2 regions of the Serinicoccus hydrothermalis genome follow, and region 2 is predicted to be linked to the other one. Evidence: predicted binding sites of a transcription regulator. Region 2 holds the regulator's gene; the other holds the start of a gene.

Region 1 (8,757 bases), 340 kb from region 2:
ACCTGGACGTGCCGGGTCGCGGGGTCGCTCTTGAGCCGGCTCACCATGTCCAGGAGCATCCGCACGTGCCCGTGGGCCGTGTCGGCCACGAGCACGTCGGCGCCCGCCTCGACCAGGGTGGTCGCCCGCTCCCACGCGTCCCCGAAGTAGCCGATCGCGGCCCCCACGAGGAGCCGCCCGTCCCCGTCCTTGGAGGCCCGGGGGTACTGCTCGCTCTTGACGAAGTCCTTGACCGTGATGAGGCCGGACAGGCGCCCCTGCTCGTCGACCAGCGGCAGCCGCTCCCGCTTGTGCGCCCGCAGGATCGCGGTGGCCTCCCCGCGGGAGACGTCGGCCGGGGCGGTGACCAGCGGCATGGGCGTCATGACGTCGCGCACGAGCGTCCGGTCCCACTCCGCGACGGGGGTGAAGCGCAGGTCCCGGTTGGTGCAGATGCCGAGCAGGTGCCCGCCGTCGTCGACCACGGGCAGCCCGGAGACGCGGTACTGCCCGCAGAGCTGGTCCAGCTCCTCCAGCGTGGCGTCCGGGCCGATGGTGACCGGGTTGGTGATCCGCCCGGTCTGGGTCCGCTTGACCAGGTCGACCTGCAGCGCCTGGTCCTCCACCGAGAGGTTGCGGTGCAGGATGCCGATGCCGCCCTGGCGCGCCATGGCGATGGCCATCCGCGCCTCGGTGACGGTGTCCATCGCGGCGGACACCAGCGGCACGCGCAGCGAGATGTCCCGCGTGAGCCGGCTCCGGGTGTCGATCTGGTCCGGCGACATGTCCGTCTCCCCCGGGAGCAGCAGCACGTCGTCGTAGGTGAGACCGACCCGGGCGAAGGCGTCGGAGGAGGGGCCGCGGAGGTCACCGGAGGTCATACCCCGAGTCTACGGACGACCGGGCGGACGCGCGGACCGCCCACCCGGCGCTATGCCAGAGGGGTTCGATCACTTAGAGTAATAAGACGACGAGGAACTCGTCATGCTCGGAACCTTCCTGCTGACTGCCCCGGATGGGGGACGAGGCGTGAGGCGGGGACCGGGTCAGCCCCCCGAGAGGAGGATCCCGTGGCCGAGATCGCTCATCAGCCCGGTCCTGTGGCGGACCTGTGGGAGTGGCAGTTCGAGGGAGCCTGCCGCACGACGAGTCCGGAGGTCTTCTTCCACCCGGAGGGCGAGCGCGGACCGGCCCGCCGCCGCCGGGACGAACGCGCCAAGCAGGTCTGCGGCGGCTGCCCCGTCCTGGAGCAGTGCCGCACCCACGCCCTCACGGTGCGCGAGCCCTACGGCGTCTGGGGCGGGATGACCGAGGAGGAGCGCGCCGAGCACTACGAGCAGGTCGACGCGGCCCGGCCGCACCAGAAGACGCGCTGACCGGACCCGTCCGCCCCACGCACAGACACACGCACGAGGCCCCGCCCGGATGATCCGGGCGGGGCCTCGTCGTCGTGACCGGCTGCGGTCGCGACCTCAGTGCGCGTGGCCGTGACCGGCCTCGTCCTCCTCCTCGGGCTTGTCCACCACCAGGGTGTCGGTGGTGAGCACCATGGAGGCGATCGAGGCGGCGTTGCGCAGCGCGGAGCGGGTGACCTTCACCGGGTCGATGACCCCGGCGGCGAAGAGGTCGCCGTACTCCCCGGTGGCCGCGTTGAGTCCCTGCCCAGGGGACATCTCGCCGACCTTGGTGGTGGCGACGTAGCCCTGCAGGCCGGCGTTCTCGGCGATCCACCGCAGCGGCTCGGCCGCGGACTTGCGGACGATGGCCGCACCGACCGCCTCGTCGGCGGTCAGGCCCAGCTCGTCCGCGGCGGGGGCGGCGTGCACCAGGGCCGAGCCGCCACCGGCGACGATGCCCTCCTCGATGGCCGCGCGGGTCGCCGAGACGGCGTCCTCGATGCGGTGCTTCTTCTCCTTGAGCTCCACCTCGGTGTGCGCGCCGACCTTGATGACGCAGACGCCGCCGGCGAGCTTGGCGATGCGCTCCTGCAGCTTCTCCCGGTCCCAGTCGGAGTCGGTCGCGGCCGCCTCCGCCTGGAGCTGGGCGACGCGGTCGCTCACCGCCTGGGCGTCGCCGCTGCCCTCGACGATCGTCGTGGTGTCCTTGGTGGCCACGACCCGGCGGGCGGTGCCGAGCACCTCCAGGCCGACCGAGTCCAGGGACAGTCCGACCTCCTCGGCGACGACCTGGCCGCCGGTGAGGATGGCCATGTCCTGCAGCATCGCCTTGCGGCGGTCACCGAAGCCGGGCGCCTTGACGGCGACGGCGTTGAAGGTGCCGCGCACCTTGTTGACCACGAGGGTCGACAGTGCCTCGGCCTCGACGTCCTCGGCGATGATCATGAGCGGCTTGCTCTCGCCGACGACCTTCTCCAGCAGCGGCAGCAGGTCGGAGACCTTGGAGATCTTGCCCTGCACGAGCAGGACGTAGGCGTCCTCCAGGACGGCCTCCATCCGCTCGCTGTCGGTGACGAAGTAGGGCGAGAGGTAGCCCTTGTCGAACTGCATGCCCTCGGTGAACTCGAGCTCCATCGCGGTGGTGGAGGACTCCTCCACCGTGATGACGCCGTCCTTGCCCACCTTGTCGAAGGCGTCGGCGATGAGCTCGCCGATCTGCGGGTCCTGGGCGGACAGCCCGGCCACCTGGGCGATCTCGTCGCGGCCCTCGAGCTCGCGGGCGGTCTCCAGCAGGCGGTCGTTGATGGCGGACACGGCCGCGTCGATGCCGCGCTTGAGGCCGGACGGCGCCGCTCCGGCGGCGACGTTGCGCAGGCCCTCCTTGACCATGGCCTGGGCCAGCACGGTCGCGGTGGTCGTGCCGTCACCGGCGATGTCGTTGGTCTTGGTCGCGACCTCCTTGGCCAGCTGGGCCCCGAGGTTCTCGTAGGGGTCCTCCAGCTCGACCTCGCGGGCGATGGTCACGCCGTCGTTGGTGATGGTCGGCGCGCCCCACTTCTTGTCGAGGACGACGTTGCGGCCCTTGGGGCCCAGCGTCACCTTGACGGCGTTGGCCAGGGCGTCGACGCCCCGCTCCAGCGCCTTGCGGGCGTCGTCGTTGAACTGCAGCTGCTTCGCCATGGGCGAGCGCTCCTTTCAGGTATGCGGTGCGAGGGGACCGGCAGCCCGCACGCCCGCGCCCCGGTCACCGGGATCGGCGGCCGGGGCGTGGCGTGCGGGTCGAGTCGGCCGCAGGGAGTTCGGCCGGGTCAGCCGACGACCGCGAGCACGTCGCGGGCCGACAGGATGAGGAACTCCTCGCCGGAGTACTTCACCTCGGTGCCGCCGTACTTGCTGTAGATGACGCGGTCGCCGACGGCGACGTCCATGGGGACGCGGTTGCCGTTGTCGTCGACGCGGCCGGGGCCGACCGCCAGGACTTCGCCCTCCTGGGGCTTCTCCTTGGCGGTGTCCGGGATGACGAGACCAGAGGCCGTCGTCTGCTCGGCCTCGACGGCCTTGACGACGATGCGGTCCTCGAGCGGCTTGATGGAAACCGACACGGTTACCTTCCTTCTCTCCTTCAGGTGTCCGGCGCGGCGCGCCGGCCAGGTGGTCGCTGCTGGGTCGTGCTCACTCCACCGCGATGGCCCACCGCCGTCGCGGGGGTCGGTCGGCGCTCGCGGCTGGCACTGACGTGCCGAGAGTGCTAGGACGAATCTAGGCACGCGGTTAGCACTCGGTCAAACCGAGTGCCAGTACCGTCAGGGGGCTCCGCTCCCCACCGGCCTCAGAGCATCACCTGCAGCGGCTGCAGGACGCGCTCCACCAGCCGGGTCCCCCGGCCGCGTCGCTCCCACTCCTCCAGCGTGAGCTCGTGGCATTGCTCGAGGTCGGCGCGGAAGATGTTCTCCATGTGGGCGGCCTGCTGCTCGTCCACGATCTCGAGGTTGATCTCGTAGTTGCCCTGCATCGACAGCCGGTCGATGTTGGCCGTGCCGATCGTGGCCCACTGGCCGTCCACCGTCATGGTCTTCGCGTGCACCATGACGTCGTGGTAGAGGTGCAGCCGCACCCCGCCCTCGAGCAGCGTCGCGTAGTAGGACTGCGCCACGATGTCGGCGAGCACGTGGTTGGAGGCCTGCGGCATCACCACCCGCACGTCCACGCCGCGCGAGGCTGCGGTGAGCAGCCCGTGCAGGATCTCCCGGTCCGGGATGAAGTAGCCCTGCGTGATCCAGATCCGGTGGACGGCGCGGTCGATCGCCTCGAGGTAGAGCGCGCGCACCGGGTAGACCACGCGGCTCGGCTCGTTGCGGGCGGCCCGGATGTTGGCGTTCCACTCCATCGTCCCGCTGTCCGGGAGCTGCGGGCGCCGCTTGCCCTTGTGCCGGTTCCAGAAGTCGGTGAAGGCGTTGGTCAGCTCCCAGACGCTGTCCCCCTCGACCCGGACGTGCGTGTCCCGCCAGCTGGTGGCATACAGCGAGCCGATGTTGTAACCCCCGACGAAGCCGACCCGGCCGTCGACCACGAGGATCTTGCGGTGGTCCCGGCCAGAGGCCCGGATGTCGATGATCGGCAGCGCGGTGCGCAGGACGGGGAAGCGCAGCATGTGCACGCCGTCCGGGAAGTCGAGGAACTCGCGCGGCACGACGAGGTTGGCGAAGCCGTCGAAGACGAGGCAGACCAGGACGCCCCGGTCCGCGGCCCGCACCACGGCGTCCTTGAACGCCCGGCCGACGTCGTCGCCCTTCCAGATGTAGGAGGCGAGGTAGACGAAGTCCTCCGCCTCGTCGATGGCGGCGATCATGTCGTCGTAGAGGTACTGGCCGTAGGTGTAGGTGGTGACCCTGGCCCCGCGCACGGTCGCGGACACGGGGTCGCGCTCCGGGGCGTCGCGCTCGACGTGGTCGCGGCGCTTGCGCAGCGCGTCGGCGGCGACCACGCCCGCGGCCAGGGTCAGCTGCCCGGCGAGCCCCGCCGCGGCCGTCCCCAGGGCCAGCCGACGGCCACGGCGGAGCAGTCGGCTGACCTTGCGGCTGAAGACGCGGGGCATGGGCACAATCTACGCGGCGGTCACACTGGGGTCATGACCGCCGACCCTGCCGTGGCCCTCATGGACCGCCTGCGCGACGGGCCCGGGGCGCAGCTGCTGTCCGGCCTCCCGCCCTACGAGGAGTCGGGGGCGCTCGCGCTGATGAGCCGGCTGCGCGCGCAGGGCCATGACGCCGACCTCGTGTCCGCCGCCCTCACCCAGGCGCGGCTGCGGGCGCGCGCGAGACCGCGGCTCGGTGCCCTCGCGGACGAGCTCCTGCTGACCCAGGACGGCCTCGAGCAGGCCACCCGGCCGGCGGTCGCCGCGCGACGGGCCCGGATGGTGGCGGGCACCGGGGTCGAGCACGTCCTGGACCTGGGCTGCGGGCTGGGGCTGGACGCGCGCGCCCTCGCGGAGGCCGGTCTCGCGGTGACCGCGGTCGACTCGGACCCGGTCGTCGCCGCCGCCGCGCGGGCCAACCTCGCGCCCTTCGACCGGGCCCGGGTCGTGGTCGCCGACGCCGCGGACGTCACGGTCGGGCCCGGCGACGCGGCCTTCCTCGACCCGGCCCGCCGCACCCCCGGCCGGGCGGACGTCGCGGGCCGGACGCGACGCGTCCACCGCCTCGCCGACCTCTCACCGCCGTTCGGGACCGTGCTCGACGTCGCGGCACGGGCGCGCGCCACGGTGGCCAAGCTCTCACCGGTCTTCCCCCGCGCGCAGATCCCCGCCGACGTCTGCGCCGAGTGGGTCGGTCTCGACGGCGACGTGCTCGAGTGCGCGCTGTGGTGGGGGCTCGACAGCACCGGACGCCACGCCGTCGTCGGGCACGACGCGGGGCCGGAGGTGACCTGGCACGAGCTCGGCGAGCTCCCGCACGACGAGCCGCTCACCCGGGCCGACGAGCTCGGACCCTGGCTCGCCGAGCCGGACCGGACCGTGCTGGCAGCCGGGCTGACCGGCTCGGTGGCCGCCCTGGTGCGGGGACGGGAGGTGTCAGCGGGGGCCGGCTACGTCACGGCGCCGGCGCCGGTCGACCTGCCCTTCGCCCGGTGGTATGCCGTCCGCGAGGTGCTCCCGCTGCAGGCCCGGACCGTGCGCGCGTGGTTGCGGGAGCGACCCCACGGGGCGGTGACGATCAAGAAGCGCGGGGTCCAGGTGGACCCGGACGCCTTCCGGACCGAGCTGCGCCTGCCGCGGAAGGCCCGCGGCGGCGTCGAGGCGGTCCTGGTCCTCACGACCGTGGCCGGTGCACCGACGGTCCTCATGGTGGACCGGCACGACCCCTGAGGGACGGGTCCGGTCAGGCCCGGGAGGCGCGCGGGAGCGCCACGAAGCGCTCCACGTCCCCCACGCGTCCGGAGACCACCAGCTCGTCCCCCTCCTCGACGACCGTCTCGGGGACGGCATACGTGAAGGGTGCGCCCGGCGGCTTGATCCCGACGACGGTGATGGTGTGCCGCGTCCGCACCCCCGAGTCGGCCAGGCTCCGGTCCCAGGTCTCCACCGGGGCGCTGCACCGGGCGATCGCGAACTCGTCGTCGAACTCCAGGTAGTCGGCCACACCGTCGGTCACCATGTGCGCCACCCGCTGGCCCATGACGTACTCGGGGTAGATGACGTGGTCGGCGCCGATGCTGGCCAGGATCTTGCCGTGCTTGCGGGTGATGGCCTTGGCGTAGATCCGGTCGACGCCCGCCTCGTGCAGGGTGATGACGCTGAGCACGCTGGCCTCGATGTCGGAACCGATGGCGACGACGGCCCGGTCCACGCTGCCGACGCCGAGCTGGCGCATCGCCTCCCCGTCGGTCGCGTCGGCGACGACGGTGTGCGTGAGCTCGTCGGCATACTTCTGCACCCGGCGCTCGTCGGTGTCGATCGCCAGCACGTCGACCCCCTGGCGCACCAGGGACTCGCAGACGGCGGTGCCGAACCGTCCGAGACCGACGACCATGACGGTCGGGACCCCACCCTCGGGGTCGCGCTTCTTCCTAGCCAACAACGGGTCTCTCCTCCGGGAGTCGGTAGTGCCGGTGACGGGTGTTGAGGGCCAGCGCCGCGGCCACCGTGATGGGGCCGACGCGACCGAGGAACATGAGGAGCATGAGCAGCAGCTGGGCGTCCCACGGGAGCGAGGCCGTGAGGCCGGTCGAGAGCCCGACCGTGGCGAAGGCGGAGACCGTCTCGAAGAGCAGGTCGGTGGGTCGCATCCCCTCGGTGCGGCTCATGAGGTAGATCGCGGAGACGACGACCAGGCCCACGGCGAGCAGCGCCACGGACAGGGCCTGGCGCTGGGTCGCGCTGGAGATCCGGCGACGCCCGATGACGACGTCCGGCTCGCCCCGGACCTCGGACCAGATGACGAAGGCCAGGATGAGGAAGGTGGTGATCTTCACCCCGCCGGCCGTGCCCGCCGAGCCGCCGCCGATGAACATCAGCACGATCGTCACCGCCAGCGTCTCGTCGCTCGCCATGCCGTAGTCGATGCTGTTGAAGCCGGCGGTGCGGGGGAAGAGCCCCCCGCCCAGCGCCCCCACGAACTGGCCCCACGGGTCCAGCCCGGTCAGCGTGCCGCCGCCCCGGGTCTCGAACCACCAGAAGAGGCCGGTGCCGAGGACGATGAGCACCGCGGTGCCCCACAGCGTGAGCCGGGTATGCACGCTCCACCGCTCGCGCGGCACCCGCCGGAGCAGCTCGCGCAGCACCGGGAAGCCCAGTCCCCCGACGACCAGGGCGAAGCAGATCGGTCCGATGACGAAGATGTCGCCGACGAAGCCCGTCGCGCTGTCCGGGTACAGGGCGAAGCCGGCGTTGTTGACCGCCGAGATCGCGTGGAAGACGCCGTGCCAGAGGGCGCGGCCGGGGGCATACCCGTAGCCCCAGTGGAAGCGCGCCGCGAGCACCAGCGCGACGACGATCTCCAGCACCACGAGGATGCGCAGCGTGGAGAAGATGGCCGCGCGGACCTCGCCCAGCCGCTGCGAGTGCGAGTCGGCCTGCGCCGCGAGGCTGGAGCGCAGGCCCAGCTTGCCGCGCACCGCCATCGCCAGGAGCGTCGCCAGGGTCATGACGCCGAACCCGCCGATCTGGATGAGGGCGAGGATGACGACCTGGCCGAAGGGGGTCCAGTAGGTCCCGGTGTCCACGGTGATGAGCCCGGTCACGCAGGTGGCGGACACCGTGGTGAAGGCGGCGACCAGCGCGTCCGCGGGCGCGGCGGCCGCGCGCGAGACCGGCAGCAGGAGGAGGGTGGTGCCGACCACGACGAGCCCGAGGAAGCCCAGGGTGACCGAGCGGGCCGGATGGGCCCAGAAGACACGCACGAGGACTTATGGTGCGCCTCTGCTGCCACCCCCGGCAAGTCGGGCCCCCGGGTCTCGCCGCGTCCCTCAGCTGCTCACCTGCTCCACCGGCTGGGAGGAGTCCGCGGGCAGGTCCAGCCGGGAGGCCTGGCGGCCCCGGACGAGCATCTGGGCGCCGAGCGCGGCGACCATCGCGCCGTTGTCGGTGCACAGTCCCGGGCGGGGCACCCGCAACCGGATCCCGGCGGCGTCGCACCGCTCCTGGGCGAGGGAACGCAGCCGGCTGTTGGCGGCCACCCCTCCCCCGATGAGCAGGTCCTCGACCCCGTGCTCGGAGCAGGCGAGGACCGCCTTGCGGGTGAGCACGTCGACCACCGCCTCCTGGAAGCTGGCGGCGACGTCGGCGACCGGCACGGGTTCTCCGGCGTCCTCCCGGGCCTGGACCCACCGAGCCACGGCGGTCTTGAGGCCGGAGAAGGAGTAGTCGAAGCGGTGCCGCTGCAGG
Region 2 (8,757 bases):
GCTGGTGCCGGGGGCCGAGGTGACCACCGAGGCCAACCCGGACACCATCACCCCGGCCGTGGCCGAGCAGCTCGCCGCGCAGGGGTTCACCCGGGTGAGCCTGGGCATGCAGTCCGCGGTGCCGCACGTGCTGCGGACCCTGGACCGGACCCACGACCCGGCGGGGGTCGCGCGGGCGGTGACCGCCGTACGCGGGGCAGGGCTCCAGGTCAGCCTCGACCTCATCTACGGCACCCCCGGCGAGTCGCTGGAGGACTGGCGCTCCAGCCTGGAGGCGGCGGTGGCGCTGGAGCCGGACCACGTGTCGGCATACGCCCTGGTCGTGGAGCCCGGCACCCGGCTGCACGGTCAGGTCCGGCGCGGCGAGGTGCCGGCCCCGGACGACGACGACGAGGCCGACAAGTACGAGCTCGCCGACGAGGTCCTCGCCGCAGCCGGCTACGGGTGGTACGAGATCTCTAACTGGGCCCGGTCACCGGAGCACCGGTGCGCCCACAACGTGGCCTACTGGAGCGGGGCGGACTGGTGGGGGATCGGGCCGGGCGCCCACAGCCACGTCGGCGGGGTGCGCTGGTGGAACGTCAAGCACCCTCGGGCGTACGCCGACCGGATCGGGCAGGGCCTCGCCCCGGTGCACGCCCGGGAGGTTCTCGACGCCGAGCAGCGGTATGCCGAGCGCGTCCTGCTCGGCGTGCGCCTGGGCGACGGCCTCCCGGTGGACGACCTGCGACCCGTGGGGCGCACCGCCGTGGCCGGGCTCGTGGCCGACGGGCTGCTCGACGGCCGGGCCGCGGTGCGGGGGCGGGCGGTGCTCACGCTGCGGGGCCGGCTGCTGGCCGACACCGTGGTGCACCGGCTGCTCCCGGGGTGAGTTCACCGACACGCCACCGGTGCTCCGCGGTCACGACACCTGCAGCCCCGACACTGGGAGCAGTCCCTGCCGGGTATGAGCGTGCAGGGCCTGACGTGCCCAGGACGAGGTGTGGCCCGGTTCGCGAAGTATGAGTTCGCGAACCGGGCCACGACCAGCCGTGATGCTGCTGGCGGTGCGCAAGGTGCCTGGAGGCTCTGCTCCCGCATCACCGGGAGGTCCGTCCCGAAGGACGGTCGAATCCTCGGCAGTCTTGCGACCCGCTCTCCCCGAGGGGAGTGCGTAGGGGAATGTCTACGCCTCCCGAGGCCGGGGCGCAAGGGGTCGGGAGAGAAAGTCGGACGGCCCCCGGCGTGTCGGGGAGGACACGCCGGAGGCCGGTGACAGGTGGGACGGGTGGGGCTCAGCTCAGCAGACGGATCTGGAACGGGTAGTCGTAGACCCGGCCGTCGGCGGCCCGCAGCGCTCCCTTGATGTGGCACCAGAGCTGGACGACGAAGATGAGGATCCAGCCCGGGACGGCCCAGAGGAAGCCGATGCCGATGGTGAGGATGACGCTGATCCACAGCGCCACGCTGGCGATGGTCATCGTCAGGTTGAAGTTGAAGGCCCCGGCGGACGCCGTGCGCACGGCAGCGGACCGGTCCTTGTAGAACAGCCAGATGAGCAGGGGGCCGAGGAAGGGCACCCAGCCGACGCTGAGCAGCATCGCCAGCGGTCCGGAGAGGTGGGCCAGGATCATCATGGACTTCTCGTCGCCCTGCACGGGTGCCGGGCCGGAGCCGGGCTGCCCGTAGGCGGGACTGCCGGGACTGCCGCCCTGGGGGTATGCCTGCGCACCCTGCTGGGGGTCCTGCCAGGGTTGGCCGCTGGGGGGAGGTGGGTTCTGGGTCATGCTGCTCACTCCTCGTGAGGTGGTGGAACGGTGACGAAGTCGATCAGCTCTTCGACGCTGGCGAGCAGCGTTGGTTCCAGGTCACTGTAGGAACGCACCGTGCCCAGGATCTTCTTCCACCCCCGGGCCACGTCCGCTTGGGTCCGGTGCGCCCACCCCAGCTCGGCGAGGATCCCGTGCTTCCACGAGCGCCCGCGCTCGATGACCGGCCAGGCGTCGAGCCCCAGCCGCGCCGGCTTCACCGACTGCCACACGTCGACGTAGGGGTGGCCCAGGATGCGCACCCACGGGCTGACCCGCTCCGCCTCCTGCACGATCCGGGTCTCCTTGGTGCCGGGGATGAGGTGGTCGACGAGGATGCCGAGGCGCTGGTCGCGCGTCGGCGCGAACGAGCGGATGAGGGAGGCCAGGTCGTCGACCCCGTCGAGCATCTCGACCACGACGCCCTCCACGCGCAGGTCGTCGCCCCAGACCTTCTCCACCAGCTCGGCGTCGTGGCGGCCCTCCACCCAGATGCGGGAGCCGGTGGCGACGCGGGCCGGCCGGTCGGTGACCCGCACCGAGCCGCTGGCCGTGCGCCTCGCCGCCTCGCGCTCGGTGGCCAGGCGCTCGACCGCCCGCCGGTCGACCGGCGCGGTGAGGACGACGGGCGCACCCTCGAGCAGGAAGCCCGGCCCGAGTGGGAAGCCCTTGCGCCGGCCGCGGCGGTCCTCGAGGTGGACCACCTGCATACCGCCGACCTTCTCCACGCCGACGACGGCACCGCACCAGCCGGTGTCGACGTCCTCCACGACCATCCCGGGGTCGGCGGCCACCTCGCGGGCGCGGCCCCGGCGGGGGGCGCGCCAGTCGGTCGCAAGGACGTCGGTGCCGTATCCGTAGCGGTCGTTCACAACAGGTGACCGTAGCGCGTGTGACGCACGAGGTCCCTGAGGCGCGCGACGGCCGCCCAGGTCGGGCGTCCGGTGGTCAGACGTCGCGCGGGTGGGTCATGTCCAGCGGCACGACCCAGGCGTCGAACTCCTCGGCCGTGAGGTCCCCGCTCTCCAGGGCCGCCTCGCGCAGGGTCTGACCCCTCTTGTGCGCCGACTTCGCGATCGCCGCCGCCTTGTCGTAGCCGATGTGCGGGTTGAGCGCCGTCACCTGCATGAGGTTGCTGGCGAGGTTGGCCTCGATCCGCTCGGTGTTGGGCTCGATGCCCTGGGCGCAACCGGTGTCGAAGGCGAGGCAGGCGTCCGCGACGATCCGGATGCTCTCCAGCACCGCGTGCACCATGACCGGCTTGAAGACGTTGAGCTGGAAGTTGCCCTGGGTCCCCGCGAACCCGACCGTCGCATCGTTGCCGAAGACCCGCGTCGCCACCATCGTCATGGCCTCGGACTGGGTCGGGTTGACCTTGCCCGGCATGATCGAGCTGCCCGGCTCGTTCTCCGGGATGAGCAGCTCACCGATGCCGTTGCGCGGCCCGGAGGCCAGCCACCGCACGTCGTTGGCCATCTTCATGAGGGCGCCCGCGAGGGTCCGCAGCGAGGACGAGGTCTGCACCAGCGCGTCGTGCGCGGAGAGCGCGGCGAACTTGTTGTCCGCGCTGCGCAGCTCCATGCCCGCCTCCTCGCCCATCTTCCGCGCCGCGAGCGCACCGAAGTCGCGGTGCGCGTTGAGCCCGGTGCCGACCGCCGTGCCGCCGATCGCCAGCTCGCGCAGCCCCTCCCCGGCGTGCCGGACCTCGCCCAGGGCGTAGTCCAGCTGCGCGACCCAGCCGCCGATCTCCTGGCCGAGCGTGATAGGTGTGGCGTCCTGCAGGTGGGTGCGGCCGACCTTGACGACGTCGGCATACTGCTCCGCCTTGGCCGCCAGGGTGTCGCGCAGCGTCGTGACCCCCGGCTCGAGCCGGTCGCGCAGCTCGAGCAGCACCGCGATGTGCATGGCGGTGGGGAAGGTGTCGTTGCTGCTCTGCCCACGGTTGACGTGGTCGTTGGGGTGCACCGGGGTCTTGCTGCCCATCTCGCCGCCGGCCAGCTCGATGGCGCGGTTGGAGATGACCTCGTTGCTGTTCATGTTGCTCTGCGTGCCCGACCCGGTCTGGAAGACGACGAGCGGGAAGTGCTCGTCGAGGTCCCCGGCGATGACCTCGTCGGCAGCCCGGACGACGAGGTCGGCGACGTCCTGCGGCAGCTCGCCCAGCTCGGCGTTGGCCTGGGCCGCGCCCTTCTTGAGGATCCCCAGCGCCTGGATGATCGGCCGCCCCCAGACGAAGGTGTCCTGGCCGATGGGGAAGTTGCGGATGCTGCGCTGCGTCTGCGCCCCCCAGTAGCGGCCGGCGGGGACCTCGACCTCGCCCATGCTGTCCTTCTCGATGCGCACGTCGTTGCTGCTCATGGCGCTCATGGTATGCCGTCCGCCCACACCTCCCGTAGACTGGCACTCCTGACCTGTGAGTGCCAGCCGCCCCTGGGAGGAGGGACCGTGAGCGACGACCGACGACTGGACGTGCTGCGAGCCATCGTCCAGGACTACGTCCGCACCTCCGAGCCGGTAGGCTCCAAGTCTCTGCTCGAGCGGCACCAGCTCGGGGTCTCCGCCGCCACGGTGCGCAACGACATGGCGGTGCTGGAGGAGGAGGGCCTCATCACCGCGCCGCACACCAGCGCGGGCCGGGTGCCCACCGACGCCGGCTACCGCCTCTTCGTCGACCGGCTCCAGCAGATCAAGCCGATGACCCGGGCCGAGCGCACCGCGATCGCCCGCTTCCTCGACGGCGCCGTCGACCTCGACGACGTCGTGTCCCGCACCACCCGGCTGCTCTCGAGCCTCACCCAGCAGGTCGCGGTGATGCAGTACCCGAGCCTGTCCCGCTCCACCGTGCGGCACGTCGAGCTGGTCCCCGTCGGCGGCACCCGCCTCATGATCGTGCTGATCGTCAACACCGGCCGGGTGGAGCAGCGGGTCGTGGACGTCGGGCGCGACCTCACCCTCGAGCCCGAGGTCGTGGCCCAGCTGCGCGCCCTCGTCAACGAGCTCACGGTGGGGGAGCGGCTCAGCATCGTCGCCGCCGGGACGGCCGCGATCGGGGACCGGGTGGTGCCCGCCGACCGTGCCCTCGCCGAGGTGGTCCTCGACGCCCTGGCGGTCGCCGCCGACGAGCAGACCGAGGAGCGGATCGCCATGGCCGGCACCGGCAACCTCGCGCGGGTCGGCAGCGACTTCCCCACCTCGCTCTCCCAGGTGCTCGAGGCGCTCGAGGAGCATGTGGTCCTGCTGCGGCTCATGGGTAGCATGGCCAGCCTCGACGACGCGAGCGCGGTGGCCGTCTCCATCGGTGCCGAGAACCCCTACGAACCCCTGCGCACGACCTCGGTGGTCGCCACGACCTACGGGCCCGCCGGCGGTCTGGGGGTGGTGGGACCGACCCGCATGGACTACCCGCAGGCGATGGCCACGGTCCGGGCCGTCGCCCACTACGTCGCCGACATCCTGGACGGGTGAGCCACCTCACGGCATACCCCGGCCCCGATGACCGTTGAACCGAACCGGACCACCAGACCGCACACGCCACGACCGCAAGGACGTCCTACGCCGTGAACGACTACTACGCCGATCTCGGGGTGTCCCGTGAGGCCACCGCCGAGGAGATCAAGAAGGCCTACCGCAAGAAGGCCCGCCAGCTGCACCCCGACGTCAACCCCGGCGAGGAGGCCGAGTCGGAGTTCAAGCGGGTGAGCCAGGCCTACGATGTGCTGGGCGACCAGGCCAAGCGCGCCTCCTACGACCGTGGCCAGGACCCCTACGGAGGGGCCACCGGCGGCTTCGGTCAGGGCTTCACCTTCAGCGACATCATGGACGCCTTCTTCGGCGGCACCGCTGCGGGCGCCCGCGGCCCGCGCTCGCGGACCCAGCGCGGCCACGACGCGCTCATCCGCCTCGACGTCGACCTCCCGACGGCGGTCTTCGGCGGCGAGCAGACCCTGCAGATCGACACGGCCGTGGTCTGCACCACGTGCAGCGGCGCGGGCGCCCAGCCCGGCACCGGCACCCGGACCTGCGACGTCTGCAGCGGGCGCGGCGAGGTGCAGCAGGTGCAGCGCTCCTTCCTCGGCCAGGTCATGACGTCGCGCCCCTGCCAGGCCTGCCGCGGCTTCGGCGACGTCATCGAGCACCCCTGCTTCGACTGCTCCGGCGAGGGCCGGATCCGCACCCGTCGCGACCTCACCCTCAAGGTGCCCGGCGGCGTCGACTCCGGCACCCGCATCGCGCTGGCCGCCGAGGGCGAGGTCGGCCCCTACGGCGGGGAGCCGGGAGACCTCTACGTCGAGATCGCGGTGGAGCCGCACGAGCTCTTCACCCGCCGCGGCGACGACCTGCACTGCACGCTCGAGGTCCCCATGACCGCCGCCGCGCTGGGCGCGACCCTGCCGGTGGAGACCCTGGACGGACCGGTCGAGGTCGACCTGCGGCCGGGTACGCAGCCGGGCAACACGCTCTCGCTCGACGGCAAGGGCGTCACCCACCTGCGCGGCCAGGGGCGGGGCGAGCTCGTCGTCCACCTCGACGTCAAGGTGCCCACCAAGCTCAACGACCAGCAGCGCGAGCTCCTCGCCCAGCTCGCCGAGAGCCGGGGCGAGTCCAGCCCCACCGGGCGGATGGGCAGCCCCGCCGGCAGCGGGCGCAAGCACAGCCTCTGGGACGCGTTGCGTGGCCGGTGAGGCGTGAGCGACCCGCTCTTCCTCGTCGACCCGGCACGGCTGGACGCTGACCGGATCATCCTGGACGGACCGGAGGGGCGCCACGCCGCGACGGTCCAGCGGATCACGCCGGGGGAGAGCGTCCTGGTCTCCGACGGTGCGGGCCGCGGCGCCCGGTGCCGCGTGCTGACCGCGGACCGGTCCGAGCTCGGGCTGGAGGTGGTGGAGCGCCTGGAGCAGCCGGAGCCCCGACCGAGGCTGGTGCTGGCGCAGGCCCTGGCCAAGGGCGACCGTGACCTGCAGGCGATCGAGGCCGCGACCGAGCTGGACGTGGACGAGGTCGTCCCCTGGCAGGCCGATCGCAGCGTCGTCCGGTGGCGCGGCGAGCGCGCCGCCAAGTCGCTGCGTCGCTGGGACCAGGCGCTGGTCGCGGCGACCAAGCAGTCCCGCCGGCTGCGCCGACCGACCCTGGCCGACCCGGTGGGGCGCAACGGGCTGCTCGCCCGTGCCGGGCAGAGCGCCCTGGCCCTCGTGCTGCACGAGGAGGCGACCGACCCGCTGGCCGAGGTGGAGCTGCCCGACGCGGGCGACGTTCTCCTCGTGGTCGGCCCGGAGGGCGGGATCTCGACCGAGGAGCTCGACGCCCTCGTCCACGCCGGTGCCGCGCCGGTCCGGCTCGGGGCCACCGTGCTGCGCACCTCGACCGCCGGGCCCGCCGCCCTCGCCGTGCTCGCCGCCCGGGGGAGGTGGCGGTGAGCACCGACCCCCTGAGCGCGACCGCCACCGGCACCCGCGAGCGCGCTCCCCGCAGCGGGGCCGTCTTCGCGCCGGGGATCCGCAGCGCCTCGGTGGGGGCCACGGTCCTCATCGCGATGTTCGCCCTGGAGTACATCGCGGTGGGCGCCGCCATGCCGACGGTCGCGGAGGCCCTGGACGGCTACCACCTCTACAACATGGCCTTCGGCGCGACGGTCGCGCTGAGCGTCGTCGGGATGATCCTCGCCGGCTGGTGGTCGGACCGGTCCGGTCCGCGCCCGGTCGTGCTCGCCGGGGCGGGGGTGTTCTCCCTCGGCCTCCTCGTGGCCGGGCTGGCACCGACGATGGAGGTGCTCATCGTCGGCAGGGGGTTGCAGGGCCTCGGCAGCGGCCTGGCGTCGGTCGCCGTCTACGTCGTCATCGCCCAACGCGTCCCCGACGGCCTCCGTCCGGCGGTCTTCTCCCTGCTCGCGGCGGCCTGGGTGCTGCCCGGGCTGGCCGGTCCGCTGCTCACCGGGACCCTGGTCGAGCACCTCTCCTGGCGCTGGGTCTTCCTCGGCGTGGTCCCCGTCGTGCTGCTCTCGGTCTGGGTGCTTCGCCCGGCGCTGCGGGCCACCTACCCCGGCGACGACGCCGGCTACCTGCGCGGGTCGATCATCGGGTGGGCCGTGCTGGCCGCCCTCGGGGTCGGGCTGCTCAACCTCGCCGGCGACCGCGTCACCGCGGCGGAGTATGCCGTCGGCGCCGTCGTCCTCGTGCTGCTCTTCCTGGCCGCCCGCCGGCTCCTCCCGAGCGGGACCCTCGCGCTGCGGCGCGGGCTCCCCTCGGTGGTGGGGGTGCGCTCGGCCCTCGGCGGGTCCTTCGTGGCGGCCGAGGCATACCTGCCGCTCATGCTGCGCGACGAGCACGGCTACGGCCCCGCCCGAGCGGGAGCGGTGCTCGCCGTGGCCTCGTGCACCTGGGCCCTGGGGTCGTGGCTCCAGGCCCGGGTCGGGCCCGGTCGGGACCGCTACCGCCTCATGGTCGTGGGCACCTCGCTGTATGCCGCCCTCATGGTCGTGCTGGCCGTGTCCGTGGCGTTCTCGTGGCCGGGGTGGGTGGTCATCGCCCTCTACGGCCTGGCCACGCTCGGGGTCGGCCTGGCCTACCCGACGACCTCGCTGCTGACGATGCGCCTGTCCCCGGAGGCCGAGATCGGGCGCAACTCCTCCGCGCTGCAGGTGGGCGAGGCACTGACCAGCGCCTTCATCCTGGCGATCACCGGTGTCGTCTTCGGGGTGTTCTACGCCACCGCACCGCACACCGCCTTCGTCGGCACCCTCGTCGTGGCCGTGCTCGTCGGGCTGCTCTCGGTGTCCAGCGCGCTGCGGGCCCGTCCTGCGCGGAGGGCGGCGGACGGGCTCGGCGTCTAGACTGGGAGCCTCATGACGCAGACCGACCCGAGCACCGCCACCCAGCCCACGCATACCGTCGTCATCCCCGACGAGGTCCCGATGGTCACCCTCCTCGGACCCCGGGACGAGCTGCTGCGCACGATCGAACGCGCATTCCCG

Evidence for each region. Region 2 encodes HrcA, which represses chaperone genes, less so after heat shock. Its sites were predicted from a motif close to TTNGCACTCGNNNNNNNCGAGTGCNAA; they were not measured.
Region 1: a site for HrcA is predicted at 3,648-3,674, ahead of groES (co-chaperone GroES). Genes of this name have one in related genera too.

The regions. Positions count from the first base shown of each region.
Region 1 covers NZ_CP014989.1:3,326,045-3,334,801, reverse strand. Annotated here, with positions in the region: gene guaB (IMP dehydrogenase) at 1-860, opposite strand, end outside; gene SGUI_RS15610 (WhiB family transcriptional regulator) at 1,050-1,355, shown strand; gene groL (chaperonin GroEL) at 1,452-3,056, opposite strand; gene groES (co-chaperone GroES) at 3,185-3,478, opposite strand; gene SGUI_RS15595 (phospholipase D-like domain-containing protein) at 3,706-4,971, opposite strand; gene SGUI_RS15590 (class I SAM-dependent methyltransferase) at 5,005-6,240, shown strand; gene SGUI_RS15585 (potassium channel family protein) at 6,254-6,904, opposite strand; gene SGUI_RS15580 (TrkH family potassium uptake protein) at 6,942-8,273, opposite strand; gene tsaD (tRNA (adenosine(37)-N6)-threonylcarbamoyltransferase complex transferase subunit TsaD) at 8,340-8,757, opposite strand, start outside.
Region 2 covers NZ_CP014989.1:70,291-79,047, forward strand. Annotated here, with positions in the region: gene hemW (radical SAM family heme chaperone HemW) at 1-871, shown strand, start outside; gene SGUI_RS00310 (DUF4870 domain-containing protein) at 1,275-1,766, opposite strand; gene SGUI_RS00315 (DUF3097 domain-containing protein) at 1,772-2,659, opposite strand; gene fumC (class II fumarate hydratase) at 2,736-4,145, opposite strand; gene hrcA (heat-inducible transcriptional repressor HrcA) at 4,233-5,252, shown strand; gene dnaJ (molecular chaperone DnaJ) at 5,345-6,469, shown strand; gene SGUI_RS00335 (16S rRNA (uracil(1498)-N(3))-methyltransferase) at 6,473-7,204, shown strand; gene SGUI_RS00340 (MFS transporter) at 7,201-8,616, shown strand; gene SGUI_RS00345 (PhoH family protein) at 8,629-8,757, shown strand, end outside.